DNA from 3 places in the Serratia rubidaea genome. Region 2 is predicted to be linked to each of the others. Evidence: predicted binding sites of a transcription regulator. Region 2 holds the regulator's gene; each other region holds the start of a gene.

What was found. Region 2 encodes CRP, which controls carbon source genes, mostly activating them, when cyclic AMP is high. Its sites were predicted from a motif close to ATGTGANNNNNNTCACAT; they were not measured.
Positions count from the first base shown of each region.
Region 1: a site for CRP is predicted at 4,479-4,496, ahead of I6G83_RS14435 (CidA/LrgA family protein). Genes of this name have one in related genera too.
Region 3: a site for CRP is predicted at 7,807-7,824, ahead of ompW (outer membrane protein OmpW). Genes of this name have one in related genera too.

Region 1 covers NZ_CP065640.1:3,068,487-3,079,219, forward strand. The annotation lists gene sanA (outer membrane permeability protein SanA) at 1-228, opposite strand, end outside; gene I6G83_RS14420 (NAD-dependent malic enzyme) at 400-2,097, opposite strand; gene cdd (cytidine deaminase) at 2,317-3,201, opposite strand; gene I6G83_RS14430 (CidB/LrgB family autolysis modulator) at 3,335-4,030, opposite strand; gene I6G83_RS14435 (CidA/LrgA family protein) at 4,030-4,437, opposite strand; gene I6G83_RS14440 (MFS transporter) at 4,549-5,784, opposite strand; gene metG (methionine--tRNA ligase) at 5,991-8,024, opposite strand; gene apbC (iron-sulfur cluster carrier protein ApbC) at 8,202-9,314, shown strand; gene I6G83_RS14455 (phosphatase PAP2 family protein) at 9,370-9,987, opposite strand; gene udk (uridine kinase) at 10,222-10,733, shown strand, end outside.
Region 2 covers NZ_CP065640.1:1,146,538-1,157,270, forward strand. The annotation lists gene I6G83_RS05355 (hydrolase) at 1-100, shown strand, start outside; gene I6G83_RS05360 (YheU family protein) at 102-335, shown strand; gene I6G83_RS05365 (phosphoribulokinase) at 489-1,358, shown strand; gene I6G83_RS05370 (OsmC family protein) at 1,405-1,812, opposite strand; gene crp (cAMP-activated global transcriptional regulator CRP) at 2,193-2,825, shown strand; gene argD (bifunctional acetylornithine/succinyldiaminopimelate transaminase) at 2,880-4,100, opposite strand; gene I6G83_RS05385 (aminodeoxychorismate synthase component II) at 4,233-4,808, opposite strand; gene I6G83_RS05390 (hypothetical protein) at 4,839-5,702, opposite strand; gene I6G83_RS05395 (helicase HerA-like domain-containing protein) at 5,749-7,275, opposite strand; gene btsR (two-component system response regulator BtsR) at 7,361-8,086, opposite strand; gene I6G83_RS05405 (sensor histidine kinase) at 8,086-9,771, opposite strand; gene ppiA (peptidylprolyl isomerase A) at 9,934-10,503, opposite strand; gene I6G83_RS05415 (hypothetical protein) at 10,567-10,733, shown strand, end outside.
Region 3 covers NZ_CP065640.1:4,155,859-4,166,591, reverse strand. The annotation lists gene I6G83_RS19575 (YciI family protein) at 46-342, opposite strand; gene I6G83_RS19570 (epoxyqueuosine reductase QueH) at 508-1,164, shown strand; gene I6G83_RS19565 (AraC family transcriptional regulator) at 1,206-2,012, opposite strand; gene I6G83_RS19560 (2-isopropylmalate synthase) at 2,288-3,964, shown strand; gene tonB (TonB system transport protein TonB) at 4,255-5,007, shown strand; gene yciA (acyl-CoA thioester hydrolase YciA) at 5,078-5,512, opposite strand; gene I6G83_RS19545 (septation protein A) at 5,589-6,128, opposite strand; gene I6G83_RS19540 (YciC family protein) at 6,457-7,209, opposite strand; gene I6G83_RS19535 (YkgJ family cysteine cluster protein) at 7,241-7,681, opposite strand; gene ompW (outer membrane protein OmpW) at 7,970-8,626, shown strand; gene I6G83_RS19525 (BON domain-containing protein) at 8,677-8,991, opposite strand; gene trpA (tryptophan synthase subunit alpha) at 9,161-9,967, opposite strand; gene trpB (tryptophan synthase subunit beta) at 9,967-10,733, opposite strand, start outside.

The DNA of each region.
Region 1 (10,733 bases), 1.9 Mb from region 2:
GGCGTTAATCGCCCCCTGCATGCGGTAGCGGTAATACTGATTAATCACCCCGGTGCGGTAATATTTGGCGGTGCCGAGCACCACGCCGACCTGGCGATCCGGCAGCTGCTGCACCTCTTCGTAGATATAAGGTGCGGTTTTCCAGCTGATCCAGCGATCGAGCGCGATAGCCGTTAACATCAGCGCCGTGGCGATGATGAACAGGCTAATTATCAGGCGTTTCCACATGTTTTGGCCTTACGCGCATAAATCTGAAAAAAGGTGGATTAAGGCTACTTTACCTGACTATCTGACGCAAGCGGTCGACCTGCGGATGGGGCCCCAGCAGGGCACTTTTTGTTGGTGCGGAGATCGGATGAGGAAAAACCGGCCAGACGATGCTGGCCGGCGGGAGACGGATCAGAACGAGGTGCGTTTGTAGCTGCGGTACTGCGGACGCCAGAAGTTGTGCTCAATCGCTTTGGACAGCGCTTCTTCTGAGGTGACCACCGCCACGCCCTGCAGCTGCGCGGCCTTGCCGACTTCCATCGCGATGCATTTCGACACGCCCTGAATATCGTCGATATCCGGCAGCAGCGCGCCGTAGCCGTCGGTCGCCAGCGGCGAACAGTCGGCCAGCGCGCGGCTGGCGGCCATCAGCATCGCGTCGGTGACGCGCGACGCGCCGGAGGCCAGCACGCCGAGGCCAATGCCCGGGAAGATATACGAGTTGTTGCACTGGGCGATAGGGTACTGGCGATCGCGGTGGTTGACCGGCGCAAACGGGCTGCCGGTCGCCACCAGCGCGGCGCCGTCGGTCCAGTTGATGATATCTTCCGGGCGCGCCTCAACGCGTGAGGTCGGGTTGGACAGCGGCATCACGATCGGCCGCGGGCAGTGCTGATGCATTTCGCGGATCAGCTCTTCGGTGAACAGCCCCGGCTGGCCGGAAACGCCGATCAGAATGCTTGGTTTGGCGTTGCGCACCACGTCCATCAGCGAGATGGCGTCGTTGCTCACGTTCCAGTGCGCCAGCGTCTCGCTCTTTTGCACCAGCTTGCTCTGGAAGTCGAGCAGGTTCGGCAGTTTGTCGGTCAGCAGGCCGAAGCGGTCGACCATAAACACGCGCGCCCGCGCTTCGTCTTCACTCAGGCCTTCCGACTTCATCTGGGCGATAATCTGCTCGGCGATGCCGCAGCCGGCGGAACCCGCGCCGAGGAAGGTGACGGTCTGGTCGCGCAGGCGGCAGCCGGCGGCGCGGCTGGCGGCGATCAGGCTGCCGAGCGTGACCGCCGCGGTGCCTTGGATGTCGTCGTTGAAGCAGCAGATTTCGTCGCGGTAGCGGTTCAGCAGCGGGGTGGCGTTATTCTGCGCGAAGTCCTCGAACTGCAGCAGCACGTTTGGCCAGCGGCGTTTGACCGCCTGGATAAACGCCTCGACAAACTCATGGTACTCATCGCCGGAAATACGCGGGTGACGCCAGCCCATATACAGCGGGTCGTTCAGGCGCTGAGGGTTGTTGGTGCCGACATCCAGCACCACCGGCAGCGTATAGGCCGGGCTGATGCCGCCGCAGGCGGTGTACAGCGACAGTTTACCGATCGGAATGCCCATGCCGCCGATGCCCTGATCGCCGAGGCCGAGGATACGCTCGCCGTCGGTGACGACGATCACCTTCACGTTCTGCTTGGTGGCGTTCTGCAGCATGTCGTCAATGCGGTCGCGGTTCGGGTAGGAGATAAACAGCCCGCGCGCGCGGCGGTAGATATCGGAGAAGTGCTCGCAGGCCTCGCCGACCGTCGGCGTGTAGATGATGGGCATCATTTCGCTCAGGTGCGAGTCCAGCAGGCGGTAGAACAGCGTTTCGTTGGTGTCCTGGATGTTGCGCAGGTAGATATGCTTGTCGTTGTCGTTTTTGAAATCTTGATACTGGCGGTAAGCGCGCTCGACCTGTTCTTCGATGGTTTCTACCGCTTCGGGCAGCAGGCCGCGCAGGTTGAAGTGGCTGCGTTCTTCTTCGGTGAAGGCGCTGCCTTTGTTAAGTAACGGAAATTCCAACAGAATCGGGCCGGCGTAAGGGATGTACAGCGGGCGTTTGCTTTCGTATTCAAGTTCCATCAGTTCACTCTTAGACGTATCAGATTGTTTTTATCACCGCAGATCCTAAAAGATAAGGGAAATATGTACAGTAATTGTTATCGGATCATGAGGGAAGTTGCGCTAATTATCGACGATCAAAGACTTATTTAACTAAAAAAAGTGTTTTCAGACGTAAATGGCATTGTATTCGCCGGGCAGGGCTGTTATTTGCGGGGCCGGACGGCCCCGCGCTGGGGATCAGAAGGTGAGGTGCTGCAGCGTCCGGCAGCCGAGTGCGGCCAGCAGGGCGCGGGTGGCGTCATGCTGGCTGAGGACGGCGCTTTGCGGCTCCGCCAGCACCGCGCGGCGGATGCGCCGGCAGTCGCCGCCGGACATATTCAGCAGGATCAGCGCAGCCTGCAGCGGCGGCAGGCTGGGGTTGAAGGCGGCATTTTCCGCGTAGCGACCGGCGTAGATCTTGCCGTCGCTCGTTTCCAGCGCTACGCCGCTGTGGGCCTGACTGTAGGGCGCGTGGCTGCGGTTGGCGGCGTCGAGCGCGGCGATCGCCAGCGCGTCGTCCAGCGCCAGCCGGTGGCCGTGGTCCGCCGGGTCCATCAGCAGGGTGTGAATATCCAGATCGCGCGGGCCGAAGGCGTCCGGCAGATAGTGACTGAGCGTGGCGGCCGGGCGGCCCGGCAGCTGGATGCGCAGATCGCCGCCGCTGTTCAGCTCATTCATAAACTGGCGGCAGTGGCCGCACGGGGTGTAATTGACGGTGACGGCGGCCAGCGCCGCTTCGCCGCGCAGCCAGGCGTGGGTGACGACGCACTGTTCGGCGTGCACCGTCTGCTGCATCGGCGCGCCGCTGAACTCCATATTGGCGCCAAAATAGAGGTTGCCGCTGACGCCGCGGGCGATGGCGCCGACGTTGAACTGAGAAATCGGGGTTAACGAGCAGGCCGCGGCCAGCGGCAGCAGGGCAAACGCCAGCGCATCATCGTCCAGCCCGCAGCGCTGCTTGATTGCTTCAACCTGCTCGGCGCTGAACATGGCCGGAAAATCAGCTGCGTCCAGATAAGGCTGCAGGGCGGATTGCAATGTGTCGGGCAGGGTGCTGAATGCGGTGTGAAAACGCGGATGCATAGAACGTCTCTCCAGTGTTAACGGGAGGACATTCTAGGCAGCCTTTAGCGGATAAAATGTGATTTATATCTACTTATTGATGAAATTAATGTAATCGGTGGCGATATTGCGCGATATATCGCAAGTTTTAGCCTCAGGCGAACAGGTGCAACAGCACCGGGAATAAAAACGGCGCCAGCAGCGAGGTGATAATGCCGCAGATCACCAGCGCCAGCGAACCGAAAGCGCCTTCCTGGTAATCCAGCTCCACGCAGCGGGCGGTGCCCAGCGCGTGCGAAGCGCTGCCCATCGCCAGGCCGCGGGCGGATTTGGTGGTGATCTTCAGCGCGTTGAACAGCGTATGGCCGAGCACGGCGCCGAGGATGCCGACAAAAATCACGCACACCGCGCTGATGGCCGGGATGCCGCCGAGTGATTCCGCCACCGCCATGGCGATCGGCGTGGTGACCGATTTGGGCAGGATGGACGCGGCAATCTCCGGCGTGGCGCCCATCCACAGGGCGATGGCGCCGCCGCTGATCATCGCGGCGAGGCTGCCGATAAAGCACACCGCGATAATTGATTTCCAGCGGGCGCGGATTTGGTGCAGCTGCTCATACAGCGGAAACGCCAGCGCGACTACCGCAGGCTGCAGCAAATCGTTGAGGATTTTGCTGCCCTGAAAATAGTCCTTATAGGGAATGCCGGTCAGCAGCAGCAGCGGAATGATCACCGCCATAGAGACCAGCAGCGGATTGAGCAGCGGCATGTTCAGTTTCTGCGCCAGCTTGCGCGCGGCGAAAAACACCAGCAGGGTTAACGGCAGCGACCACCAGATGGTATGCAACATTATTTATCCCCCTCGGCGTCGTTCTGCTTGCCGACCAGCGGGCGTTCGCGATGAAAATAGTGGGATGAGTACCCCACGGCCACCAAGACGATCAGGGTGCTGGCGGCGCAGGCGACCACCAGCGGCGCCAGATGGTCGAAAATCTCCCGGTAGTACTGCATTACCCCGACGCCGATGGGCACAAACAGCAGCACCATATAGCGGATGAGCAGGTTGCAGCCGGGACGCACCCAGGCGGCCGGCAGCAGCTGCAGGGCCAGCAGGGCGAACAGCAGCAGCATGCCGAGAATGCTGCCGGGAATGGCGATCGGCAGCAGGGCGGAGACCGCGTTGCCGATCAGCAGACACAGGTAAATCAAAGCGAATGCTCTAAGGTATTGCCAACATGATGTGAGCATCTTGTTCATAAGCCTTCCTGTTTAACGGATGCATTCATCATACAATTAAACTGTGATCTGCGCCACATAACCAATCATGAAAAATCGTTATCCCAGCCATGCCCATCCTGGCTATTGACGTTACGAGTTAAGTGTAGATGACGCCTGTTCGGCCAACGGCTCCGTCGGCTGGCGCTGTGCCAGCCGGTGCCCGAGGAAAAAGAACAGCAGGCTGAACAGCGCCGCGGCGATCAGCATGGCGAACATCAGCGGCGGCGCGGCGTAGCTGAGCAGCAAGCCGCACAGCACCGGGTTGGCGGCGCCGCCGAGGTTGCTGAGGTTCTGCATGCCGTAGTAGCTGCCCTTCAGATGCGCCGGTGCAATAAAGTCGATAAACATGTATTCCACCGGGATCACGATGATTTCGCCCAGGGTGAAAACCGCCATCGCCAACGCCCACAGCCACAGCGACTGTCCGGCCAGCGCGAAGCCCAGCAGGCCGAGCACGAAGAACAGCGTGCCGAACGCCAGCCAGCGCAGCATATTGTCCTGCCGCATTCCGCGGCTCAGCAGATATTGCAGCGCAATCACCATGCAGGCGTTAACCAGCATCACCAGCCCGATGACCCGGTAGGCGAATTCCGCGTTGGTGGCGATAATCAGATACTGCGACAGGTAACCGGTGAACTGGCCGAAGACCACCGCGCCCAGCGTACTGCCGAGGGTAAAGAAAATCAGCCGCCGGTCGCGGCGCAGAATGCCGAACGTCTGGCGGAAGCTGGCGGGCAGGGGGGCGGAGACGCCTGCCGCTGCCGGCGGCGACGGCGAGCGGCGCAGGCGGAAATGCAGCACGATCACCACCAGCAGCGTCAGGCCGCCGGACAGATAAAACGGCAGCAGAACCCCGAAGCCGGCCACCCAGACGCCGAGCGAGGAGCCGATCGCCCAGCCGACGTTGATCAGCGTGTAGTTCATGGAGAAGGCGCGGGTGCGCTGCGCAACCGGCAGCCATTCGGCAAAACAGGCCTTGATGGTGATGCTCAGCACCGAGTAGGTGGTATGCAGTACCGCCAGCAGCGCCACCATGCCGCCCGGGCGTGCGATCGACGGCATCAGGAAGAAGCTCAGCCCGTACAGCACAATGGCGGCGACCATCAGCGTATTTTTGCTGAACTTGTCCACCAGATAGCCGCCGTACAGGCTGGTGATGATGCCGATACTCAGGCTGCAGCCGAGGATCACGCCAACGCCGGCGGGCAGCAGACGGAAGTGCTCGCTGAGGTAAATGGCGATAAACGGCAGCGTGATGCCGCGGCCGATGGTCAGCACCAGCGAGGTAGCCAGCAGCGTGTTGATTAGCGGTGGGAATCCCTTCATAACATCACCCGTGGATGCTCGGTCATTAAATCAGAGTTGATAACATAGCCTATTGGCGGCGGGCGGCGGTACGGAAAGTGCGAAACAGCGGTAATTTCCGCCGCAGGGGAGAATGACAGGATTAACCACTGATGCTGGCGGCGTTGCGCTGCGTGACGACCATAAAAAAGGGCCGAGCTGGCTCGACCCTTGTTGCGTTGACGGCGTTACTTCACCTGCATGCCCGGCTGTGCGCCGCTGTCCGGGCTCAGCAGGAAGATTTCCTTCCCGCCCGGGCCGGCGGCCATCACCATGCCTTCGGAGATGCCGAAGCGCATTTTGCGCGGCGCCAGGTTGGCGACCATGATCGTCAGGCGTCCTTCCAGCAGCTTCGGATCCGGGTAAGCGGAACGGATGCCGGAGAAGATCTGACGGTTTTCGCCGCCCAGATCCAGCTGCAGCTTCAGCAGTTTGTCCGAGCCTTCAACGAAATCGGCGCTTTTGATCAGCGCAATGCGCATATCCACTTTGGCGAAGTCGTCAAAGGTGATGGCGTCCTGGATCGGATCGTCCGCCAGCGGACCGGTGACTGCCGGCGCCTGGCTGGCGATCAGATCTTCTTTGGACGCGTTGACCATGTCGTTGACCTTGTCGAGATCGATACGGTTGAACAGCGCCTTAAAGGCGTTGACCTGATGACCCAACAGCGGCTGCTGAATGCTGTCCCAGCTCAGTTCGCCGTTCAGAAACTCTTCGGCGCGCTGCGCCAGCGACGGCAGTACCGGCTTCAGGTAGGTCATCAGCACGCGGAACAGGTTGATGCCCATTGAGCAGATAGCCTGCAGATCGGCGTCGCGACCCTCTTCCTTCGCCACCACCCACGGCGCCTGCTCGTCCACATAGCGGTTGGCCAGATCCGCCAGCGCCATGATTTCACGCACGGCGCGGCTGAATTCGCGGCTGGCGTAGGCGTCGGCGATGCTGTCGGCCGCATCGGTAAAGGTCTGATACAGCGCCGGATCCGCCAGTTGGTCCGCCAGACGGCCGTCGAAACGTTTCTTGATAAAGCCGGCGTTGCGCGACGCCAGGTTGACCACCTTGTTGACGATATCGGCGTTGACGCGCTGCACGAAATCTTCCAGGTTGAGGTCGATGTCGTCGATGCGCGACGACAGCTTGGCGGCGTAGTAATAGCGCAGGCAGTCGGCGTCCAGATGCTTCAGGTAGGTGCCGGCCTTGATAAAGGTGCCGCGCGATTTGGACATCTTGGCGCCGTTAACCGTCACATAGCCGTGAACGAACAGGTTGGTCGGCTTGCGGAAGTTGCTGCCTTCCAGCATCGCCGGCCAGAACAGGCTGTGGAAATAGACGATGTCTTTACCGATAAAGTGATACAGCTCGGTGGTGGAGTCCTTGCGCCAGAACTCGTCGAAGTCCAGGTCGCCACGCTTGTCGCACAGGTTCTTGAAGGAACCCATGTAGCCGATCGGCGCGTCCAGCCAGACGTAGAAGTATTTGCCCGGCGCGTCGGGAATTTCGAAGCCGAAATAGGGCGCGTCGCGGGAGATGTCCCACTGGTGCAGGCCGGAGTCGAACCACTCCTGCATTTTGTTCGCCACCTGTTCCTGCAGCGCGCCGGAGCGCGTCCACGCCTGCAGCATTTCGCTGAAGGACGGCAGGTCGAAGAAGAAGTGCTCGGAGTCGCGCATGACCGGCGTGGCGCCGGACACCGCGGACTTCGGATCGATAAGCTCGGTCGGGCTGTAGGTGGCGCCGCACACTTCGCAGTTATCGCCGTACTGATCCGGTGATTTACACTTCGGACAGGTGCCTTTCACAAAGCGGTCCGGCAGGAACATGCCTTTCTCCGGATCGTACAGCTGAGAAATCGTCCGGTTCTTGATAAAGCCGTTCTCTTTCAGGCGACGGTAAATCAGGCTGGACAGCTCGCGGTTCTCTTCGCTGTGCGTCGAGTGGTAGTTGTCGTAGCTGATGTTGAAACCGGCGAAATCCTGCTGATGCTCCTGGCTCATTTCGGCAATCATGTCTTCCGGCGAGACGCCCAGCTGCTGTGCTTTCAGCATGATTGGCGTGCCGTGCGCGTCGTCCGCGCAAATGAAATGAACTTCGTTGCCGCGCATTCGTTGGTAACGAACCCAGATATCCGCCTGGATGTGCTCGAGCATGTGGCCGAGATGGATGGAACCATTTGCGTACGGTAGCGCGCACGTCACCAATAATTTTTTCGCGACTTGAGCCATAGTAAGAACTTGCTTTCTGTATTGAGTAAAAAGGGCCTTCGATGTTAACCGATCGCACGCCTCGCGGCTAGGGCTATACCGCGATGGCGACGTTGTGGTGCGAGTCAGCGTCGGTTAGTTCTGGTATGCTTGTCGTTGAAGCTATTCACTTGCATTTATTTCAATCGAGGAGCCGGGATGAACGCAAAATCCCCTGAGCAGACCAACCCCGAAGTTCTGCGCGCCCTGGTGACCGGTGTACTGGCCGCCTTTGAACACCCGACGTTAAAAAATAACCTGACGGCGCTGAAAGCCATCCACCACTGCGCGCTGCTGGACAACGTGCTGCATATCGAACTCGCCATGCCGTTCGCCTGGAACAGCGGTTTCGCGGCGCTGCAGGACAGCGTGAGCGCGGAGCTGCTGCGCGTGACCGGCGCACAGGCCATCGACTGGAAACTGAAACATGATATCGCCACGCTGAAGCGCGCCAATGCGCAGGCCGGCGTCAAAGGCGTGCGTAATATTATCGCCGTCAGCTCCGGTAAGGGCGGGGTGGGGAAATCCAGCACCGCGGTAAACCTGGCGCTGGCATTGGCGGCGGAAGGCGCCAAGGTCGGCATCCTCGATGCGGATATTTATGGTCCGTCGATCCCCAATATGCTGGGCACGGAACATGAGCGTCCGACCTCGCCGGACGGCCAGCATATGGCGCCGATTATGGCGCACGGCCTGGCGACCAACTCCATCGGCTATCTGGTGACCGATGACAACGCCATGGTCTGGCGCGGTCCGATGGCCAGCAAGGCGCTGATGCAGCTGCTGCAGGATACGCTGTGGCCGGATCTGGATTATCTGGTGCTGGATATGCCGCCGGGCACCGGCGACATTCAGCTGACGCTGTCGCAAAACATTCCGGTTACCGGCGCGCTGGTGGTCACCACCCCGCAGGATATCGCGCTGCTGGATGCGGCGAAGGGCATCGTGATGTTTGAAAAAGTCCAGGTGCCGGTATTGGGCATTGTGGAAAACATGAGCATGCATATCTGCAGCAACTGCGGGCATCATGAGCCGATTTTCGGCACCGGCGGGGCGGAGAAGCTGGTGCAGAAATATAACAGCCGTCTGCTGGGGCAGATGCCGCTGCATATTTCGCTGCGTGAAGATCTGGACCGCGGCCAGCCGACGGTGGTGAGCCGTCCGGACAGCGAATTTGCCGAGATGTACCGCCAGCTGGCGGGACGCGTGGCGGCGCAGATGTACTGGCAGGGCGAAGCGATCCCGACGGAGATCGCGTTCCGCGCGGTGTGACCGTCTGACGGCACAAAAAAACCGGCCATGCGCCGGTTTTTTTATCGCCAAATTGTCACCGTAACTTATGCAGGTCCGCACGGGTATAAGGGCGTTCCCGGTCCGCCAGGGTTACCGCTATTTTTTCCAGCAGGCTCTGGGTCGGCGCCGGCTGGCGGTGGCCCATCAATAGCACCGGCAGCGCCAGCAGAATCAGGGTTTTGACCACGCCGAGCCGCGGCGGACCGCTGCGGCGCTGCAGCAGCAGGAACAGCGAACTGGCGGAGAGCCCCAGCGCCAGGCCGGCGATGACTTCAGACGTTGAGTGGGCGTGAATAACCAGCCGCGACCAGCCGATAGCAAGCGGCAGCAGATAGCCGATCAGCACGGCGGTGCGTCGCAGCAGCGGACGGCAGCGGGCGCAAATCAGCCACAGAAATGCCGGCCAGATGCTGGCGGAGAGCGCCGAGTGGCCGCTGAAACCGGTAAAGTCATACTCGGCGCTGCCGATGCCCCAGCCGATAAAGGCCAGCTTGGAGGCGCAGACAATCGCGCCGACGCTGCCGAAGATAAAGCCCCACTGCCAGCCGGCGCGGCGCGTCGCGGCCGAAGAGAGCAGGACGAGGAACAGAATCAAAGCGGTAGGCAGCAGCAGCATGCTGTCGCCGAAAAAGGTCAGAAAATGCCAATCCAACGGGGAACTCTCCATTTATTCACTTATCCCGCGAATCGGAATAATGCGTTTGGCCGCTGAGTTTACTCTGCGCGACGGCGTAGCCCAACCGACAAAGTTCCTAAATACGGCTGAAAAAACACGGCATTTCGCCGTCCCAGGGCCACAATAGAGTGGCGCGGCGGGCGCTTACTCCCTATAATTGTCGCGTTTTATGTCCCCCCTAACACACTACGAATTCAGGTCTTTAATTTTATGACTGACAAGCCGCATCAGTGCGTCATTATTGGTATAGCTGGCGCATCTGCCTCCGGGAAAAGCCTTATCGCCAGTACGTTGTATCGTGAACTCCGCGAACAGGTCGGCGATGAACACATCGGCGTGATCCCTGAAGACAGTTATTACAAAGACCAAACCCATCTGACCATGGAAGAACGGGTCAAAACCAATTACGACCACCCGAGCGCCATGGACCACAGCCTGCTGTTCCAGCACCTGCAGATGCTGAAGGCGGGCAAGCCGATAGAACTGCCGCTGTATAGTTACACCGAGCACACGCGTAAAACCGAAACGGTGCATCTGGAGCCGAAGAAGGTGATTATCCTGGAAGGGATCCTGCTGTTGACCGACCCGCGTCTGCGTCAGGAAATGAACTTCTCCATCTTTGTCGACACGCCGCTGGATATCTGCCTGATGCGCCGCATGAAGCGCGACGTCAATGAGCGCGGACGCTCTATGGATTCCGTGATGGCGCAGTATCAGAAAAC
Region 2 (10,733 bases):
CGGCGGCCACGTCGGCTTTGTCGGCGGCACGCTGCACAAACCGCAAATGTGGCTGGAACAGCGCATTCCCGCCTGGCTTACCCCTTATCTGGATAAATAACGTGATTATTCCCTGGAAAGAACTGGACAGCAGTACGCTGAATAACCTGATTGAAGCCTTCGTGCTGCGTGAAGGCACCGACTACGGCGAGCATGAACGCTCGCTGGAGCAGAAAGTGGCCGACGTGCGCCGCCAGCTGCAGAGCGGCGAGGTGGTGCTGGTTTGGTCGGAGCTGCATGAAACCGTCAATATCATGCCCCGCGGACAGCTGCGCGCCGGCCGGCAGGAGAGTTAATCGCGCCGGCGCCCTATGACTGACGGCAAAAATCAGGTAACAATGGACATCTTGCAAACCAACTCGCGCAGCTTGCCGCTGGCAAAAATGTATCAACCACACTAAAAATTATTCTCTGATACGCGCGCTTTATTACTACGGAGTAACCCAAGTATGTCCGCCAAACATCCCGTAATCGCGGTGACCGGCTCCAGCGGCGCCGGCACCACCACCACCAGCGTGGCGTTCCGCAAAATATTCCAGCAGCTGGATATCCGCGCCGCGCAGTTGGAAGGCGACAGCTTCCATCGCTATACCCGGCCGGAAATGGACGCCGCGATCCGTAAAGCGCGCGACCTCGGCCGCCATATCAGCTACTTCGGCCCGGAGGCCAACGACTTCGGCCTGCTGGAGCAGAGCTTTATCGAATACGGCAAAAGCGGCAGCGGCCGCTCGCGCAAATACCTGCATACCTATGACGAAGCGGTGCCCTACAACCAGGTGCCCGGCACCTTCACGCCGTGGGAGCCGTTGCCATCGCCGACCGACGTGCTGTTCTATGAAGGCCTGCACGGCGGCGTAGTGACCGACCAGCACGACGTGGCGCGCCATGTCGATCTGCTGGTCGGGGTGGTGCCCATCGTTAACCTGGAGTGGATCCAAAAGCTGATCCGCGATACCGGCGAACGCGGCCATTCGCGCGAAGCGGTCATGGATTCGGTGGTGCGCTCGATGGAAGACTACATCAACTACATCACGCCGCAGTTTTCCCGCACCCATATCAACTTCCAGCGGGTGCCGACGGTCGACACCTCCAACCCGTTCGCCGCCAAAGCCATCCCTTCGCTGGATGAAAGCTTTGTGGTGATTCACTTCCGCGGGTTGGATCAGATCGACTTCCCCTATCTGCTGGCGATGCTGCAGGGGTCATTTATCTCGCATATCAATACGCTGGTGGTGCCGGGCGGCAAAATGGGGCTGGCGATGGAGCTGATTATGGCGCCGCTGGTGCAGCGCCTGCTGGAAGGGAAAAAGATCGAATAGCGGCGCGCGCCTTACGGGCTTCGCACCCGGCGCACGCCGGGTGAAGTTATTCCACGGCGCGGATTTCAAAACTGTGGGTCACCGTTGCCGCCTGGCTCAGCATCAGCGATACCGAGCAGTACTTTTCGGCGGACAGATTGACCGCCCGCTCCACCACCTTGTCGCTCAGCCCTTTACCGCTGACGATAAAATGCAGATTGATCGCGGTAAAGGTGCGCGGCGCCTCTTCCCGGCGCTGTGAGCTGAGTTTTACCTCACAGTCGCGCACGTCGTTGCGGCCTTTTTGCAGAATCGACACCACGTCGATCGCGCTGCAGCCGCCCACCGACATCAGCACCATCTCCATCGGGCTCGGCGCTTTTTCCCCGGCATTCCCGTCCATTATCACCTGATGGCCCGACGCGGACTCACCGAGGAAGGTCAATCCTTCCACCCATTTCACTCTTGCCTGCATACTGCTCACTCCGGTTAATTTCTTAAAATCAGACTACGCTTTCGCACTAAAACTGGCAACGGAACCTGATGCTGGTCATGCTGAAGCGAGACAACAGAAGACACTCGCCTCACTCTATGCTACAAACAAACCGCAATAACTCTTTTTTGGACACCGATTTTTCAGGGATCTGCCCAAGGAAACGCATCTTCAGCGAGATGTTAACAGAATGTAGCTTGCAGCACCGTCAGCAAGTTAATATGCTAAGGGCAATAGCGTATTTTACGGCACGCCTCAAAACCTGTTTATAGCCCGCATGCATTACCGGTTATCAACGCGTTTAACAGGGATCTTTGATCCCTGTGTTACAAGGCAGCGATTACAACAGAGGATAATAGCGAATGGTTCTCGGCAAACCGCAAACAGACCCGACTCTCGAATGGTTCCTGTCTCATTGCCATATCCACAAATATCCATCCAAAAGTACGCTGATTCACCAAGGTGAAAAGGCCGAAACGCTCTACTACATCGTGAAAGGCTCCGTTGCGGTGCTGATTAAAGATGAAGAAGGTAAAGAGATGATCCTGTCCTACCTCAACCAGGGGGATTTCATCGGCGAGCTTGGATTATTTGAAGAAGGCCAGGAGCGCAGCGCCTGGGTGAGAGCAAAAACCGCCTGTGAAGTAGCTGAAATTTCCTATAAGAAATTCCGCCAGCTGATCCAGGTCAACCCGGATATTCTGATGCGCCTTTCCGCGCAAATGGCCAGCCGCCTGCAGGTCACCTCGGAGAAAGTGGGTAACCTCGCCTTCCTTGACGTTACCGGCCGCATTGCGCAGACCCTGCTGAACCTGGCGAAACAGCCGGACGCCATGACCCACCCTGACGGTATGCAAATTAAAATCACACGTCAGGAAATTGGTCAGATCGTCGGCTGCTCACGCGAAACGGTCGGCCGCATCCTGAAAATGCTGGAAGATCAAAACCTGATCTCCGCACACGGCAAAACCATCGTCGTTTATGGCACGCGTTAATTAATAAGAAAACGGCGCATACGCGCCGTTTTTTATGCTGACGGCAAGGGTAGCTTATGCCGCATTCACCACATCCTGCACCGCACGCTCAAAACGCGCCATCCCTTCTTCAATATCCTGCGGTTCAATCACCAATGACGGCGCAAAACGGATAACGTTAGGTCCGGCGTTCAGGATCATCACGCCATGCGCGGCCGCAGCCGCCAGGAAATCCCGCGCCTTATTCTGATAGGCCGCGCTAAGTTCAGCGCCGATCAGCAGCCCCATGCCGCGAATATCGCTGAACACGCCGTATTTCTCGGCCAACTGCTGCAGTTTGGCCACGTACAGCGCATGGCGCTGCGTAATGCCGTCCAGCACCTGCGGCGTATTGATCACCTCCAGCGCCGCCTCGGCCACCGCGCAGGCCAGCGGGTTGCCGCCGTAGGTGCTGCCGTGCGTGCCGACCTGCATGGCGGAGGCAATCTCCTCGGTGGTCAGCATCGCGCTGATCGGGAAGCCGCCGCCCAGCGCTTTGGCGGTGGTGAGAATATCCGGCGTCACGCCGTAGTGCATATAGGCAAACAGTTTGCCGGTACGTCCCATACCACTCTGCACCTCATCAAACACCAGCAGCGCCTGATGCTGGTCACACAGCGCGCGCACGCCCTGTAGGAACTCGGCGTCCACCGGCGTAATGCCGCCTTCGCCCTGAATCGGCTCCATCACCACCGCGCAGGTGCTGTCGTCCATCACCGCCTTGACCGCCGCCAGATCGTTGTACGGCACGTGCACGATATCGGCCGGCTTTGGCCCGAAGCCGTCGGAATATTTCGCCTGCCCGCCCACCGAGACGGTAAACAGCGTCCGGCCGTGGAAGGCGTTATAGAAGGCGATAATTTTGGTTTTATACGGACTGTGGCGGGTAATGGCATAGTGGCGCGCCAGTTTAAAGGCCGCCTCATTGGCTTCCGAGCCGGAGTTGACGAAAAAGACCCGGTCGGCAAAGGTGGCGTCAATCAGTTTGCTGGCCAGCCGCAGCGCCGGTTCATTGGTGAACACATTGCTGGTATGCCACAGGGTTTCGCTTTGCTGCTGCAGCGCCGCCACCAGCGCCGGGTGGCAGTGGCCCAATGCGGTAACGGCGATGCCGCCGGAGAAATCGATATACTCTTTCCCCTCGCTGTCCCACACGCGGCTGCCTTGGCCCTTTACCGGCACAAACTGCGCCGGTGCATAAACCGGCAAAATCACCTGATCGAACGTGCTGCGATTGACCGCATGTTTTTCCGTCATTATTGGGTTCCACCTCAAGAGATTGGTTTTTTAACGCCGCCACCAAAGTGACAATATAGTCATAAAATATGCATAAAAAACCAATCAAGGGCAAACCAAAATCATCGATAATGGCGAAAAACTTATAACCGATTAACTTTTAAGGAAATTACTCAGCAGCGCGTGCCCCTGCTCGCTGAGGATGCTCTCCGGATGGAACTGCACCCCTTCCAGCGCCAGCGTGCGATGGCGAATGCCCATGATCTCATCGCGCATGCCGTCGCGCTCGCTCCAGGCGGTCACCTCAAAACAGTCCGGCAACGTTTTGGCGTCCAACACCAGCGAATGATAGCGCGTTACCGTCAGCGGATTATTCAGCCCGCGAAAAACGCCGCTGTCCGTATGGCGAATCGCCGACGTTTTGCCGTGCATCACCTCACGCGCGCGCACCACATCGGCGCCAAATGCCTGCCCCAGCGCCTGATGCCCCAGGCAGACGCCCAGAATCGGCAGCCGGCCGGCAAAGTGCGCAATCGCCGCCAGCGAAATGCCGGCCTCGTTCGGTGTGCAGGGGCCAGGGGAGATCACCAGATGCTGCGGCGCCAGCCGGTCAATATCGGCCAGCTGCAGTTCATCATTGCGCTTTACCACCACCTCGGCGCCAAGCTCGCAGAAGTATTGATAAAGGTTGTAGGTAAAGGAGTCGTAATTATCGATCAGCAGCAGCATGGTAAACGTCAACAGTGAAACAGGACCTGATTATACCGCGTCGCGGCACAACTGCCTTTTTCCTTTTTTAATCTTCTCTAACGGCTGCCCGCCCTGCAGCGGAAACAAAAACGTATCATCCTGTTTGAAGCGAATAAACTGCTTCCCGTCCTGAGCGCTATCCCACACCAGAGTGATATCGTCGCTGACGTAACGATCCTCACCCACCCGGCAGGTTTTTACCGGGACGCCGACCAGAGCGGCATAGCCTTGAATGCGCTTCTGGTGCTCAGCATCCATCAAGATGGCGTCGCTCGGCCAAGAACGGTAACCCAACATCATCATGGGGTAATTTGACAACGCCTTGGGAATCGGTGCGATAAGCATCAAACCGCAGGAGACAAAAAACATCGCGCCAATGCGCTGATAGAGCGGGTGCTCGCCCTCCCTGTTATGGAATAAGAACAGCATGTTAAAGATTAAGCCAATACAGAGAAAATAGACGACGGGCCATGACCGCTGACTGTCCCCGGGCAAACACAGTATCGCCACAAAAAACAACAATAAGATCAATGATAAAAACAGCGTAATTTTACCCTGAACAAGTTTGTGGCGAACCAACTCCCTCCCCCAAAATTTCGTCACCAAATAAGCGAGAAAAGTCATTGGCGCAACCGTCGCATAAGCGCCATAGACCAGCCCGACTACCATGATGAAAGAAAACAGGACGGCGACGATGATAAACGTCATGCTCTCTTTCAGGCTCAGGCTGCTGATACCGATACCTTCCACGCATAAATACAGCAGCATCACTCCAATGCCGATAATGCTAACCAACAGCGTTGATGCCGCCAGCAATGACGTAAATAGTTTCAAATGCGATACGACTTTGCTCAACGGCACGGAAATATCCATAACAGAGAAAACAAGACCGGCCCCGAATGAGGCCGGTTTATGGCCGTTACTTTTTACGGCCGCCCATGATCGAACCCAGCACGCCGCGCAGAATTTGCTTGCTCAGATCGCGCGCCATGCTTTTGGCAGCGGTCTGTACAATGCCGTCGCGTTTGCCGCCGCGCGGGCCAGTGGAGCCGAACAGCAGCTCATTCAGACTGCCCATCAGGCCGCCGCCGCTTTGCTGGCCGGCCTGCGGCGCCGCTTTATCCACCGCCTCCGCATCCTGGCCGACGGTGGCAAAGCCCTCGGACGACAGCTTCTCATAGGCCGACTCACGGTCCACCATCTCTTCATAACGGCCGTACAGCGGCGATTTATTGATGGCGCTGTTCAGCCCTTCCGCCCCCAGCATGCCCATTTTTGACTCCGGCGCGATCACCATCGCGCGCTCCACCACATGGGGACGCCCCTTCTCATCGAGGAACGACACCAGCGCCTCCCCGACGCCCAACTCGCCAATCACCGTTTCCGCATCAAAGTCCGGGTTGGCGCGCATGGTCTGCGCCGCCGCCTTCACCGCCTTCTGGTCGCGCGGCGTAAAGGCGCGCAGCGCGTGCTGCACGCGGTTGCCCAGCTGGCCGAGCACGCTGTCCGGAATATCCAGCGGGTTTTGCGTCACAAAGTAAACGCCGACGCCTTTGGAGCGGATCAGGCGCACCACCTGCTCAATCTTGGTCAGCAGCGCCGCCGGCGCGTCTTTGAACAACAGGTGCGCCTCATCAAAGAAGAACACCAGCTTCGGCTGCTCCGGATCGCCCACTTCCGGCAGATGTTCAAACAGCTCCGCCAGCAGCCACAGCAGAAATACCGAATAGAGCTTCGGCTGGTTAATCAGCTTGTCGGCCGCCAGCAGATTGATCACGCCATGGCCGTTGGCGTCGGTTTTCATCAGATCGTTGATGTCGAGCATCGGCTCGCCGAAGAACAGGTTGGCGCCCTGCTCCTCCAGCGTCAGCAGGCCGCGCTGGATCGCGCCGACCGAGGCGGTGGAAATATTGCCGTACTGGGTTTTGAACTGTTTGGCATTGTCGCCGACGTACTGCACCATCGCGCGCAGGTCTTTCATATCCAACAGCAGCAGCGCGTTATCGTCGGCGATTTTAAACACCAGCTGCAGCACGCCGCTTTGCACCTCGTTCAGGTCCAGCAGGCGCGCCAGCAGCAGCGGGCCGAGATCGGAAACCGTGGCGCGGATCGGGTGGCCTTTCTCGCCGTAGATATCCCACGGGATAATGGTGCAGGCCTGCGGTTGCCAGTCGGCGACGCCAATCGCCGTCAGGCGCGCCTGCAGTTTTTCATTCGGCACCGCCTCGGTGCCGATCCCCGACAGGTCGCCCTTCACGTCCGACAGGAACACCGGCACGCCGATGCGTGAAAACTGTTCGGCCATTTTTTGCAACGTCACGGTCTTACCGGTACCGGTCGCGCCGGTAATCAGGCCGTGGCGGTTAGCCAGGGCGGGCAGAATCGCCAAATCCTGAACGGGTTTTCCGTCTTTCATCGCCTTGGCGATAATCCGTGCTTCACTCATTTTCTGTTCCTTTGATGACGCTAACGCGGCGCAGATGCGCCTGTGATGTCATAAAGCTATAAGCGCGGCGGAACCCCGTCAAGCGCTAGCCGCGCAGCCCCAGCTGTTCTTTCAACGATTTCAGGTAGCGGCGGCTGACCGGCACCGCCTCGCCGACCGACATAATCATTTCCGCCGCGCCGCCCTCCTCAAAGCGGATTTCCCGCACCTGTTCCAGATTCACCAGATACTGACGATGGCAGCGCACCAGCGGCGTGCGGCTCTCCAGCGTGCGCAGCGTCAGTTCGGTAAAGCACTCCATGCCGTCGTTGCGCACCACGTAAACGCCGCTGGCGCGCGAGCGGACGGCGATCACCTCGTCAAAGCGCAGCAGGTAAATCCGGCTGTGGCCGGCGCAGGGGATATATTTCAAATAGCCCGCGCTTTCCGGCAGTGCGGCGACATCCTGCGCCGTATGGCGCTGCTGCAGGCGCTGCAGGGTTTTCTTCAGCCGCTGCGGTTCCGCCGGCTTCAGCAGATAGTCAAAGGCATGTTCCTCAAACGCCTGCAGCGCGTATTCATCGTACGCGGTGAGGAACACGATATGCGGCATCCGGTTGGGATCAAGCATACCCACCATCTCCAGGCCGCTGATGCGCGGCATCTGGATATCCAAAAACACCACGTCCGGCTGCAGCCGGTGGATCTGGCTGATGGCCTCAATCGCATTCGCGCATTCGCCGATAATGCACACCTCCGGCTCGGCGGACAGCAGATGGCGCAGGTTGTCGCGCGCCGAAGGCTCATCGTCGACGATCAATATGTTCAGCATCAGGCGGCTCCCTCCAGTGGAACGTATAATGTGATGCGGGTGAACGCCTCCGGTTCACAACTGACCCGCACGCCGTACTCTTCGCCGTAGCGTACGCGGATGCGCCGGTCCACCAGGCTCATACCCAGCCCGTCGCCCGGCGTTTTTTCCTGATACAGGCCGGCGTTATCCGTGACCTGCAGCAGCAGGCGCCCGCCCTCGCTGCGGGCGTCGATGGTGATGCGCCCGGTGCCCAGCAGCTGCGAGGTGCCGTGTTTGATGGCGTTTTCCACAATCGGCTGCAGGGAAAACGCCGGCAGGCGCACCGCCAACAGGCGCTCCGGCAGCGACACCACGATTTCCAGCCGGTCGGCAAAGCGCGCCTGCTCAATTTGCAGATAGGCGTTAACGTGCTCAATCTCGTCCGCCAGGCTGACTTCGTCATCCGAACGCTTAAGGTTCTTGCGGAAGAAGGTCGACAGATACTGCACCAGTTCGCAGGCGCGGTCGCCGTCGCGACGAATCACCGCCACCAGCGTATTTAACGCGTTAAACAGGAAATGCGGGTTCACCTGCGCGTGCAGCAGCTTGATTTCCGACTGCGCCAGCAGCTGTTTATGCCGTTCATACTGGCCGGCCATAATCTGCGCCGACAGCAGGCTGGCGATGCCTTCGCCCAGGGTGCGGTTGATGGTGCTGAACAGCTTGCTTTTCGGCTCATACAGCTTGATGGTGCCGATCACCCGCTGGTTCTCACCGCGCAGCGGGATCACCAGCGTCGACCCCAGCTTGCAGCTGCCGCTGATCGAACAGCTGTAGGAGAGCGCATTGCCATCGGCATACACCACTTCGTTATTGTCAATGGCGCAGCGGGTATGCGCCGAAGAGATCGGCGTGCCCGGCAGGTGGTGATCGTCGCCGATGCCGATAAACGCCAGCAGCTTTTCACGGTCGGTGATCGCCACCGCGCCGATGCCCAGTTCCTGATAGATCACCCGCGCCGCCTTCATGCTGTTTTCCCGGTCAAAGCCCTGCCGCAAAATCCCCTCGGTGCGCTCGGCCAGCTTGAGGGCTTTGGAGGAGAACGCGCTGGTGTACTTTTCAAACATCGCCCGCCGGTCGCGAAGAATCTGCATAAACATCGCCGCCCCCACGGTGTTGGCAACCAGCATCGGCAGCACGATATAGCCCACCAGACGCAGCGCCTCGTCGAACGGACGGGCGATGGCGAGGATAATGCCCATTTGCAGGATTTCGGCCACCAGGGTGACGCCGGCGACAAACAGCGGATTAAACAGCAGATCGAGCCGGCCGCGCCGCAGCGCCAGGCTGTGCACCAGGCCGCCGACCAGCCCTTCGGCCACGGTGGACACCGCGCAGGCGACGTCGGTCATGCCGCCGAGGGTATAGCGATGCAGCCCCCCGGTCAGCCCGACCAGAAATCCGACCGACGGCCCGCCCAGCAGGCCGCCCAGCACCGCGCCGATAGCGCGCGTGTTGGCGATCGAGTCCTGAATATGCAGGCCGAAATAGGTGCCCATAATGCAGAACACCGAGAAAATCACGTAGCACAGCAGCTTGTGCGGCAAACGGATGGTGACCTGCATCAGCGGAATAAACAGCGGGGTTTTACTCAACAGATAGGCGATCACCAGATAGACGCACATCTGCTGCAACAGCAGCAGCACCTGGTCAAATTCATACATCACAACAACGCATCCTGAACGAGAGGAACAACAAAACGCCGGCTATCCGGTTGATTATCTGCGTTGATTACACCATGAGCAGGAGGAGAAAACAGTGATGCAGGCGAAGCTTCAGGGAGGGGAAAACAGAAACCGGCCCCGCGCGGGGGCCGGTCTGAGCGCTTACGGCATGACCTTCGCCGACAGAATAACAATCGGCTTGCTCGGTACATTTTGATAAGGGCCGACGTTGCCGGTCGGCACCTGAGAAATCTTGTCGACCACGTCCATGCCCTTCACCACCTTACCGAACACCGCATAGCCGAAATCGCGCTGGCCGTGGTCGAGGAAGGCGTTGTCCGCCACGTTGAGGAAGAACTGGCTGGTGGCGCTGTCCTTGTCGGCGGTGCGCGCCATGGAAATGGTGCCGCGCAGGTTGCGCAGGCCGTTATCCGCCTCGTTCTTGATCGGCGCTTTGGTGCTCTTTTGCTGCATATCCGCCGTGAAGCCGCCGCCCTGAATCATAAAGCCGGGGATCACGCGGTGGAAAACGGTGTTGTCATAGAAGCCGCTGTTCACGTAGTCAACGAAGTTTTTCGTTGATACCGGCGCTTTCTGGCCATCCAGCGCCAGCTCGATATTCCCGGCGGAGGTGGTCAGCATGACGTGGGTTTCGCCTGCGGCCAGTGCGGCCGGCGCCATCGCCGTCAGAGAACACAGGGCGACAAGGGTGGTTAAGGTACGTTTGAACATGAGCGGGTCCTTTCTCTGGGAGACAAACAACGGAGAGCGCCCTGATTCTAAAGAGCCATTCTGATGAGCGCCAGCCATTTACTTATATTTACGCAATTGCGGGAAATTTCTCAAAGCCGCGCCACACTGCCTGGGCAGCCCCATATTTTTGCGAGTTATCGCCCGAATTTTCCTGACAAGAGTATGATCGCTATGCAGATTTTTGCAAAGCCGATCACGTATTATTTGCA
Region 3 (10,733 bases), 2.0 Mb from region 2:
CGAAGAACCCACTTGGCCAGCGACTCCGCGCTGGCTTTTTTTTGCTTAAAATACCTGTTTGAAAGGCTTCACTACGACCTCGCCGTACACGCCGGCGGCCACGTAGGGATCCTGCTGTGCCCACTGCTGCGCCTCGCCCAGCGAGGCGAACTCGGCGATCACCGTTGAACCGGTAAAGCCGGCGCTGCCGGGATCGTTGCTGTCGATAGCGGGGTTTGGCCCGGCCACCACCAGACGGCCCTCATCGCGCAGCGCCTGCAGGCGGGCGAGGTGCGCCGGGCGTACCGACAGACGGTTTTCCAGCGAGTCGGGCAGATCCTGCGCATAGATCAGATACAGCATGTTTCACCTTTAAAATCATCGTTATATCGGGGAAAACCAAAGTAGCCTAAAAGCGTCGGCAAAGAAATGATTTTTGCGGGGGCTGGCGTTAATGCCTTGAAGGCGCTAGTTTTTATTCGTATAGTGCGCCCGCATCGGGGCGAAGAGAAGCATTAAGGTGAAAGTATGACGGAATTTGTGCGGGAAAAACTCAATCTGCCGGCGGGGAAAAGCAGGCTGCTGCTGCACTCGTGCTGCGCACCCTGTTCAGGCGAGGTGATGGAGGCGATTCAGGCTTCTGGCATCGATTATGCCATCTTCTTTTACAACCCCAATATCCATCCGCAGAAAGAGTATCTGTTGCGCAAAGAGGAGAATATTCGGTTCGCGCGGCAGCATGGCGTGCCGATCATTGATGCGGATTATGACACTGACAATTGGTTCGCCCGCGCCAAAGGGATGGAGCACGAGCCGGAGCGCGGTATCCGCTGCACCATGTGCTTCGATATGCGCTTCGAACGTACGGCGCTGTATGCCCATGAGCACGGCTATGACGTTATCTCCAGCTCATTGGGCATCTCGCGCTGGAAGAATATGCAGCAAATTACCGACTGCGGCATCCGCGCCGCGCAGAAATATCCTGAACTGACGTATTGGGATTATAACTGGCGTAAGAAGGGCGGCGCGTCGCGCATGATCGACATCAGCAAGCGCGAACGCTTTTATCAGCAGGAGTATTGCGGCTGCGTCTATTCGCTGCGCGACACCAACCTGCACCGTAAAGCGCAGGGGCGTCCGTTAATCAAGCTGGGCGTGCTGTATTACGGCGATGAGGAGGAGTAATCCTGCTCTGCCAGGCCGAATGAAGTGCGGGTAACCGCGAATTATCTCTTCGCCGCAAAGGCGGAAGGCGGTTGTCCGAATTGTCGACCGAACGCCGTGGTGTAGGCGCTGTGGCTGTCGTAGCCGCTCGCCAGCGCCACCTGCGTTATCGGAATTCCCTGCATCAATAGCGTCAGCGACGACATCAACCGCAGTTGCTGACGCCATTTGCCAAAGGTCATGCCGGTCGCTCGGAGAAAGCGCCGGTGGAAGGTTTTATCTCCCATCGCCAGCCTGCCGGCCCACTCAACGGCGCTGGCCGTATCGCCAGGATTATCCAGTAGCACCCGGCACACGTGCTGTATCGGGCTGTCAGCATCGCCCGCAGGCCACGGCAGATGAAGCGGCAGTGCCGGCTGGGCGTGGAGTTCTTCGACCAACAGTTCACCGAGCAAATGCAGGCGCTTAGCGGCGATGGTCTGGTGGTCGGCTTGCGCCAGCGCCATGATCAACTCGCGCAGCAGGCCGGAGACGTGAACCACGCAATCATGCGGCGGCAGGCGGGCGCAAATATCATCGCGCACAAACAGGCCGTACGCCTGCAGCGCCACGGGAACAGCCAGACCGTGCGCCACGCCGGAGCGAAGCCAGACCGCCGCCGTGGGGGGCACCAGCCATTGCCCGCTTTCCGCTTCCACGCGTAATAGGCCTTGATTGGCATAGATCAGATGGCCGTGCGCATGCCGATGCCGGGGCACGATATGGCCTGCCGGGTAGCGTACGGCGACGCCGAATACCGGCAAACCACGGGCATCTTTTTCGCTCAGGTCGAGCGCCTGACCGCCGTCTTCAGGAGAGTAAAAACCCATGCCGCCGTACTTTGTCCAAATAAATAAAGAATATGTCTATTTTTATGTAGATGGACGCCAGGCGCAAGCCTAATATCGAAGGCAGACGATCTACTGGGGCTATTCATGATGTGCACACTCGGGCTTTTGCAACGGCTACTAACTCTGGCTCCCGGTCGGGGTCTGCGCGCGCCCGTTCGCGCTATGACCCATCCTGATTCCCCCTGACCCCGACCACCGTCAGCTTGTTCCGAGCCAGGGGAATTGGATGCAAACAATTCCCCTGGAGTGTTTTTATGCTGACCGATCCTTCCCAGAAATATCGCCCCCTCACACCGATCGCCGTGGCCGATCGCCAATGGCCATCACGCAGCCTGACGCAGGCCCCGATCTGGCTGTCCACCGATTTGCGCGACGGCAACCAGGCGCTGTTCGAACCGATGAATCGCGAGCGCAAGCTGCGCCTGTTCCATAAACTGGTGCAAATCGGCTTCAAAGAGATTGAAGTGGGTTTCCCCGCCGCTTCGCGCACTGATTTCGAGATTGTGCGCCATCTGATTGACGCAGACCAGATTCCCGCCGACGTTACCCCGATGGTGATGACGCAGCTGCGTGACGATCTGATCGCAGAGACGGTGCGCAGCGTGGCAGGCGCACGGCGGGTGATTGTGCATTTCTACAATGCCATCGCTCCCGCCTGGCGCGAGATTGTGTTCGGCATGAGCGTGCCGCAGATTATCGACATGGTAGAACGCCACATTGCGCTGTTCAGGCAACTGACGGCCGCCCACCCGGAAACCGAATGGGTCTTGCAATACTCGCCTGAAACGTTCTGCATGGCCGAGCTGGATGTTTCACTGGCTGTCTGCAATGCCGCCATTCGCGCCTGGGATGCCGGGCCGCAGCGGCCGATGATTGTCAACCTGCCGACCACGGTCGAAGTCGCTACGCCCAACGTCTTCGCCGACCAGATTGAATGGATGCACCGGCGGCTGGAGCGGCGCGAGCACCTCGTGCTGTCCGTACATCCGCACAATGACCGGGGAACCGGCGTGGCCTGCGCAGAACTGGCGATGCTGGCCGGCGCGCAACGGGTTGAAGGTTGCCTGTTTGGCAATGGCGAGCGCAGTGGCAACGTCGATGTGGTGACGCTGGCGCTGAATCTGTATACGCAAGGCATCGCACCTGGGTTGGATTTTTCCGACATCGCGGCGATTGCCCGCGTGGCGGAGGAGTGTACCGCGCTGCCTATTCACCCGCGACATCCGTATGTCGGCGATCTGGTATTTACGGCGTTCTCCGGCTCGCATCAGGATGCTATCGCCAAAGGGCTGAGCGCGCAAAAGGACGATGCGCTTTGGCGCGTGCCTTATCTGCCGATTGACCCCAAAGACCTGGGCCGCACCTATGACAGCATCGTGCGCGTCAATAGCCAGTCAGGAAAGGGCGGTATCGCGTTTTTACTGCAGCGCGACCACGGTATCACCATGCCGCGTCGCATGCAGGTGGAGTTCAGCGCTATCGTCCAGGCCTTGGCCGACGCCAGCGAAACGGAGCTGACCAGTGAGCAAATTTGGGCGCTGTTCGAACGCACTTACCTGAGCCCGCTGCGGGAACGCTCAGGCTTCACCTATCGCGGCCATCGCCTGTTCGAACATGCGCACGGGCAGGGCATCACGCTGGAGATGGCGGATGCGGATGGCGACATCAGGAGCGTCGAGGGGATAGGCAACGGCCCGATTGCCGCGACGGTGGCGGCGTTGGGCCAGTCGTTACGCATCGACAGTTATGAAGAGCGCAGTCTGGGCGCGGGGGCCGATGCGACGGCGCTGGCGATTGTGGAGGCGGCGATGCCCGGCGTGCCAGGCTCGCGTTTTGGCGTGGGCCGGCACGCGAACATAGTAACGGCTTCGGTACTGGCGGTGTTGAGCGCGGCGGCCAGGTTCTCGACGATGGATGACGCGGCTGACTGACTGGCCTCCCATCGCGTGGCATCTATTTGCATACGGTAAACATCGTGCTTGCATAGCGTCTCAAGCCTTGCGTGATTGATACGCAGGGCTTTTTTGTGCCCGACAGGAGAACAACAGGTTAAAAAAACGTGTAACGGCGGCACAGAAAGGCTAACGGCGGGTTAAGCGTTTGGCGTTTTTGGCGGCGGAAGAGGCGAATCATGCCGATTACAGCGATAGTTTGCCGTTCGTTATTGAATATGATTGCTATTTGCATTTAAACTTGGCGAATCAGAGGAAACTGAACCATTATGCTGCTAAAAAAGATGTTCCCAATTCGCCGTTTGTCAGTGCCGATTGTCCTCTCCGTTGGCTTACACAGCGCCCTGGTGGCCGCTTTACTCTATGCTTCCGTTAAGGAAGTGGTGATGCCGCCTAAACCTGAGGATGCGCCGATCAGCGTCATGATGGTCAATACCGCCGCGCTGGCGGAACCGCCGCCGCCGGCGCCCGCCGAGCCGGAACCCGAGCCGCAGGTGGAGCCGGAACCGGAGCCAGAACCGATCCCGGAACCGCCGCCGGTGCCAAAAGCGATTCCCAAGCCGGAGCCGGTGAAGCCGAAACCGAAGCCTAAGCCAAAACCTAAGCCGAAGGTGGAAAAAACGGTTAAGCGCGAACCGAAAAAAGTCGAGCCGCGTCAGCCTTCGCCGTTTGAAAATGATGCGCCGTCCAAGCCGGTCGATAAAGCGCCGGTGAAGCAGGCGCCGTCCGCGCCGGTGCAGGGGCATTCAACCGATACCGGGCCGAAGCCGCTCAGCCGCGTTGCGCCGTCATACCCGCCGCGCGCCCAGGCGCTGCAGATTGAAGGCAAGGTCAGGGTGCAGTTCGACGTCGACAGCGATGGCCGCATCAGCAACGTACGCATTTTGTCGGCCCAGCCGCGCAATATGTTTGAGCGCGAGGTGAAGCAGGCGATGCGTAAGTGGCGCTATGAGCCAAAAGCCGCGAAAGACCGTATCGTTAATATTCAGTTCAAGCTGGACGGCACCGCCTCGCTGAATTGATAGCGGACGCGCCGGCAAAGAATAAGGGTCGCTCTAGAGCGACCCTTGTTGTTTCTGCAGTTGCTGCGGCTTACTCTTCAAAACCGACGCGAAAGTTCATCTTGCCGTCCGGCAGCGCGCGCGGGTTGCCTTCATCATCCACCGCCACATAGGTAAACAGCGCCTCGGTGGCGCGATAGCGTTGGCCAATCGGTGAGGTGGACACCTTCTTCACCCACACTTCAACATTGATGGTAATCGAGCTGCGCCCGGTACGGATACAGTGGGCATAGCAGCACACCACATCGCCGACGGCGACCGGCTTAAGAAACGTCATGCCGTCGACGCGCACCGTTACGACGCGGCCTTCGGCGATCTCTTTGGCCTGAATCGCGCCGCCGATATCCATCTGCGACATCAGCCAGCCGCCAAAAATATCACCGTTGGCGTTAGTATCCGCCGGCATGGCCAGCGTACGGAGCACCAGCTCCCCGCTGGGTAATGGTCGTTGTTGTTGTTGTGTCATAGTCGTTTATTTTTTTGAGAATTGGATCACATTATACTGCCCGCAGTTGTCGCCGCGGGCATTAACAATTTTGTAACTATTTTTTCTGCTCTTCCGGCATATGCTTATAAATATAGACGCCGCTCAGCAGGGTGAACACCAGCGTCAGCGCGGTCAGGCCAAAGACTTTAAAGTTGACCCATACGCTCTGCGGCAGCCAGAAGGCGACGTATATATTGGCCAGCCCGCAGGCGAGGAAGAACAGCGCCCAGGCCAGATTGAGATTGCTCCAGATGCGATCCGGCAGCGTCAGCTCTTTACCCAGCATCCGCTGGATCAGCGGTTTTTTCAGCACCAGCTGGCTGACCAGCAGCGCGATGGCGAACAGCGCGTAAATCACCGTGACTTTCCATTTGATAAACAGATCGCTGTGGAACACCAGCGTCAGCGTGCCGAAGACCGCCACCATCAGGAAAGTGATCAGCGTCATTTTTTCTACCTTGCGGTATTTCACCCAGGTGAACACCAACGCCAGCGCGGTCGCCACGATCAGCGCGCCGGAAGCGACGTAAATATCGTAGAGCTTATAAAACGCAAAAAAGACAATTAACGGGAGAAAATCAAGAAACTGCTTCATAAATCAATCCATCATCTGTTCGTCGGCCGACTATACCGGATTCGGCCGGATCTGTGTACCGCCGGAGGTTGCTGATTATCGGCGTTTTGTCCGCGGATTTCCGCTATCCGGGCAAGAATTTGCATAACATTACCAACGTGCGTTCCGGCCATGTTACCCACCCGACGCAATAGCGTCCGTTAATAATTTACCATGGAAAGCGGTCAGCGCCAGCGCGGCCGAATAAGCGGGGAGTCATTGAGTGACACCGTCACAGATTGGCACGCGACGAACCGGGAAAATAAAAGGGCACGCCGAAGCGTGCCCTGATTGTTTGCTGGCGCGCCGATCAGTGGCGCAACAGCATATACAGACGGAACAGGTACACCAGCAGCAACGCGGTCACCAGGTTGCTCAACGCGGTCAGCACCACGCCGGCGACGCTTGGCGCCAGCGCCGAGAGGTGGCTGACCAGCAGCAACACCAGCAGCTTGGCCGCCAGCCACAGCATCATGGCCGGTACGATCAGCCGGGCGTTGGCAAAGGCCAGCTTGGCGCTCTGACGCAGTGAGGCGAACACGCCTTGCTTATCCGCAGAGCAGATCACCGGCGCCAGCGAAAAGGCGATGGCGATAATCACCCCGGGCACGACAAACAGCGTCAGGCCGAGCTGAATCAGCAGGGTGCAGATAAACAGCAGCAGCAGCAGGCGCGGCAGCTCCGGCGCGGAAGCGCCAATCGCCCGCAGCGCGCTGACCGGCTGACCCTGAGAAACCAGGCGGATCAGCGTCAGCATACCGCCGACCAACAGCAGATTCCCCACCAGTGCGGCAAAGGTGGCGGCCGCTGATTTCTTCAGCATCACCACTTGCTGTTCCGGGGTCATCTGCGCCACAAACTCCTGCAGCCCCATCCCGGCGGATGAGGAGAGCTCTGAAAACGCGGCGTCCAGTATCTTGAGCTGCTCGGCATCGGGCTGGAAGGCCTGATCGAGCAGTATCGAAATAAACGCGGTCAGCAGCGACAGCAGCAGGATGGTGGCCAGCTGGTTGCGGAAAAAGTTAAAACTGTCACGGTACACAGTGTTAGCCGTGATAGACATGCAGACTCCTTGGCGTCGGGAACAGAGATAATCAGTGGTGGATTGTACCTTGTTCCGGCTCGCTGTGGCACCCCGCAAGCGCTATGGCGCTGATTTCTTCAGCGATTATCGTCTCCGGCAGCGTAAGCGGCAGGGCAACGGGCAGCGGCGGCAGGCCGTAGCGTTCGCGCGCGCGGTCGCAGGCCTCATTACGCAGGCCGTTTTCGCCGGAGGCGTCAAACTCGCGGCACGGCGTCGGCCGGTTCAGGTAGATCGAACAGGATACGGCCCGGCCGATTTCACCGTCGAGCGCAGTGCAGCGCGGGGACTTGCTGTTGGTCCCCTGCATACAGCGCAGGAACGGGGTTAACGGCTCGGTAAGCGCGCTTGGCACTACGCCGCCGCCGTCATCGCCTTCAGCCCAATAAAACGACACGCGGAAATAGGCGCAGCACGCGCCACAACTTACACAGGGATTGAGAATTTCGCTCATCTTGATTGCCACCATCTCCTAACGGCCACCAACCAAAACCAACAGGGAGCGAAAAAATTACTCAGCGCCACCTATTTCCGCAACTGAAATTTCACGTGTTTACATTTTTCGCAACAAATAGGCTTTTTTGATTTAGATCAATTCTTGATTTATTAATCGCTTAGCTAACCCTGATTTTTGTGCGAATTAATATTTTTACACATAAGATGTGATCTCCATGCGATCAAAAATACCTTGTAATAGGTATATTCGGCAGGGCTAGAAACCACACATATGGAATGGATGATGATGAAGAAAACTACTTTAGCAGTGGTATTGGCGGCGATGGTTGCGCCAATGGTGCCAATGGCGGCAAGTGCGCATCAGGCCGGGGATTTCCTGCTGCGCGCCGGCGCAGCGACGGTGCGTCCGACCACCGGTTCGGATGATGTGCTGGGACAGGGGTCGTTCAGCGCCAGCAACAATACCCAGCTCGGGCTGACTTTCGGCTATATGGTGACGGACAATATCGGCGTTGAATTACTGGCGGCAACTCCGTTCCGTCATAAGGTGTCGCTCAGCGGCCAGGCGGTCAGCGGCGATATCGCGACGGTGCATCACCTGCCGCCGACGCTGATGGCGCAATATTACTTTGGCGATCGCCAGGACAAACTGCGTCCTTACATGGGCGTGGGCGTCAACTACACCACCTTCTTTGATGAAAAATTCAATCAGAAAGGCAAGGACACCGGGCTGAGCAACCTGAGCCTGAAAGACTCCTGGGGCGTCGCCGCGCAGGCCGGTCTGGACTATAACCTGGATGAGCACTGGATGCTGAACATGTCAGTGTGGTGGATGAACATCGAAACCAAAGTGCGCTTTAACGATGCGGCCGGCGGCAATCACAGCATTGATACGCGCCTGGATCCTTGGGTGTTTATGTTCGGCGCCGGCTACCGTTTCTAAGCCGGAACCGATGTCTGATGGGGAGGCGCCCTGCAGCGCCTCCTTAGCGTTTACTTCAACTGCATCACGTTTTCTACCGACTTCACGCCGGCGACGCCGCGGGTAACCTGCACCGCACGGTTGGCGTCTGCGCTGGAGCTGACAAAACCGCTTAGCTGTACGCGCCCTTTAAAGGTTTCCACGCTGATTTCCCGCGATTTGATATTTTTATCCGCCAGCAGCGCCGACTTCACCTTGGTGGTGATGACCGTGTCGTCAATATAGCCGCCCGTTCCTTCTGATTTCGCCGTCGGCGCGCAGGCCGTTACCGCCAGCGCCATGACGCCGGCCATACACAGAGCTGCAAGGGTTTTAAATAGCTTCATAGTTACTCTCCATGCCATGTTATTTTTTTAACCACAGATTACCTTGGTCTGCGGGCGCAGACATCACAAGTGTGAAACAACGGGCGGATTAGTCAATCAGATAACGGGAAATATAGTGAGGATATTCTTAAATACCGGGCGCGTGGGGCGCACCCGGTAAAGCCAGGGCTTAGCCGCGGGTGGCGGCTTTCATCTCACTGACGAACTTGCCCAGCTTGGCAAGCATCTCTGCCGGCTGTTGCTGATGCTGTTCAATGATTTTCACGATGGCGGAGCCGGAAATCGCCCCGGCGGCGCCGGCCTGCAACGCGTCACGCACCTGAGACGGCTCCGAAATACCAAAACCTTGCAGCGCAGGTGCGGCATGGTATTCACGCAGCGTATTGATCAGGTGGTTCAGCGGCTGCTGGGCGCGGCTTTCGGTGCCGGTAACCCCGGCGCGGGACAGCAGATAGGTGTAACCGCGGCCGTGCGACGAAATCTCCCGCAGCAGATCGTCATTGGCGTTCGGCGGGCAAATAAAGATCGGCGCAATATCGTGACGCAGCGCGGCGGCGCGGAACGGCGCGGACTCTTCAAACGGCACGTCGGCCACCAGCACCGAATCCACGCCGACGTCGGCGCAACGCTGATAGAAATTATCAATGCCCTTATGGAACACCAGATTGGCGTACATCAGCAGGCCGATAGGGATATCGGGATGCTTCTGGCGGATGGCCGCCAGCATCTCAAAGCACTGGCTTGGCGTCACGCCGGCAGCAAAGGCGCGCAGCGTGGCGTTCTGAATCGTCGGGCCGTCAGCCAGCGGATCGGAGAAGGGGATGCCCAGCTCCAGCGCATCCGCGCCATTTTCAATCAGCGTATCGATAATCTGCAGCGACAGCGTCGGGTTGGGGTCGCCCAGCGTGACAAACGGCACGAAGGCGCCTTCCTGCCGGCTCGCCAGGCGTTTGAACAGTTGCTGATAACGTTCCATCACATTTCTCCCCGTGCTTTCAGAATATCGTGAACGGTAAATATGTCTTTATCTCCGCGGCCGGACAGGTTCACCACCAGAATTTGCTCTTTCTGCGGCGTTTCACGGATCATTTTCAAGGCGTGCGCCAACGCGTGGGAGGACTCCAGCGCCGGAATGATGCCTTCGTGGCGCGAGAGCGCCTTAAAGGCCTCCAGCGCTTCGTCATCGGTGACGGAGACATAGTCCGCCCGGCCGATGCTGTTCAGATGGGCGTGCTGCGGCCCGACGGACGGGAAGTCCAGCCCGGCGGAGATCGAATAGGACTCTTCGATCTGGCCTTCCGCGGTCTGCATCATCGGCGACTTCATGCCAAAGTAGATGCCGACGTGGCCGTGTTTCAGCGGTGCGCCGTGCTGGCCGGTTTCGATACCCAGCCCGGCAGGCTCGACACCGATCAGTTTGACGCTGGTTTCATCGATAAAATCAGCGAACATGCCGATGGCGTTGGAGCCGCCGCCGACGCAGGCCAATACCGCATCCGGCAGGCGACCTTCGCGCTCCTGCACCTGGGCCTTGGTTTCTTCGCCGATCATGCGCTGGAATTCGCGGACGATGGTCGGGTAGGGATGCGGGCCGGCGGCGGTGCCTAACATATAGTGCGCCTTATCATAGCTGGCGGACCAGTCGCGCAGCGCTTCGTTGCAGGCGTCTTTCAGCGTGGCGGAGCCGCTGTGCACCGGGATCACCTCGGCGCCCATCAGCCGCATGCGGAAGACGTTCGGCG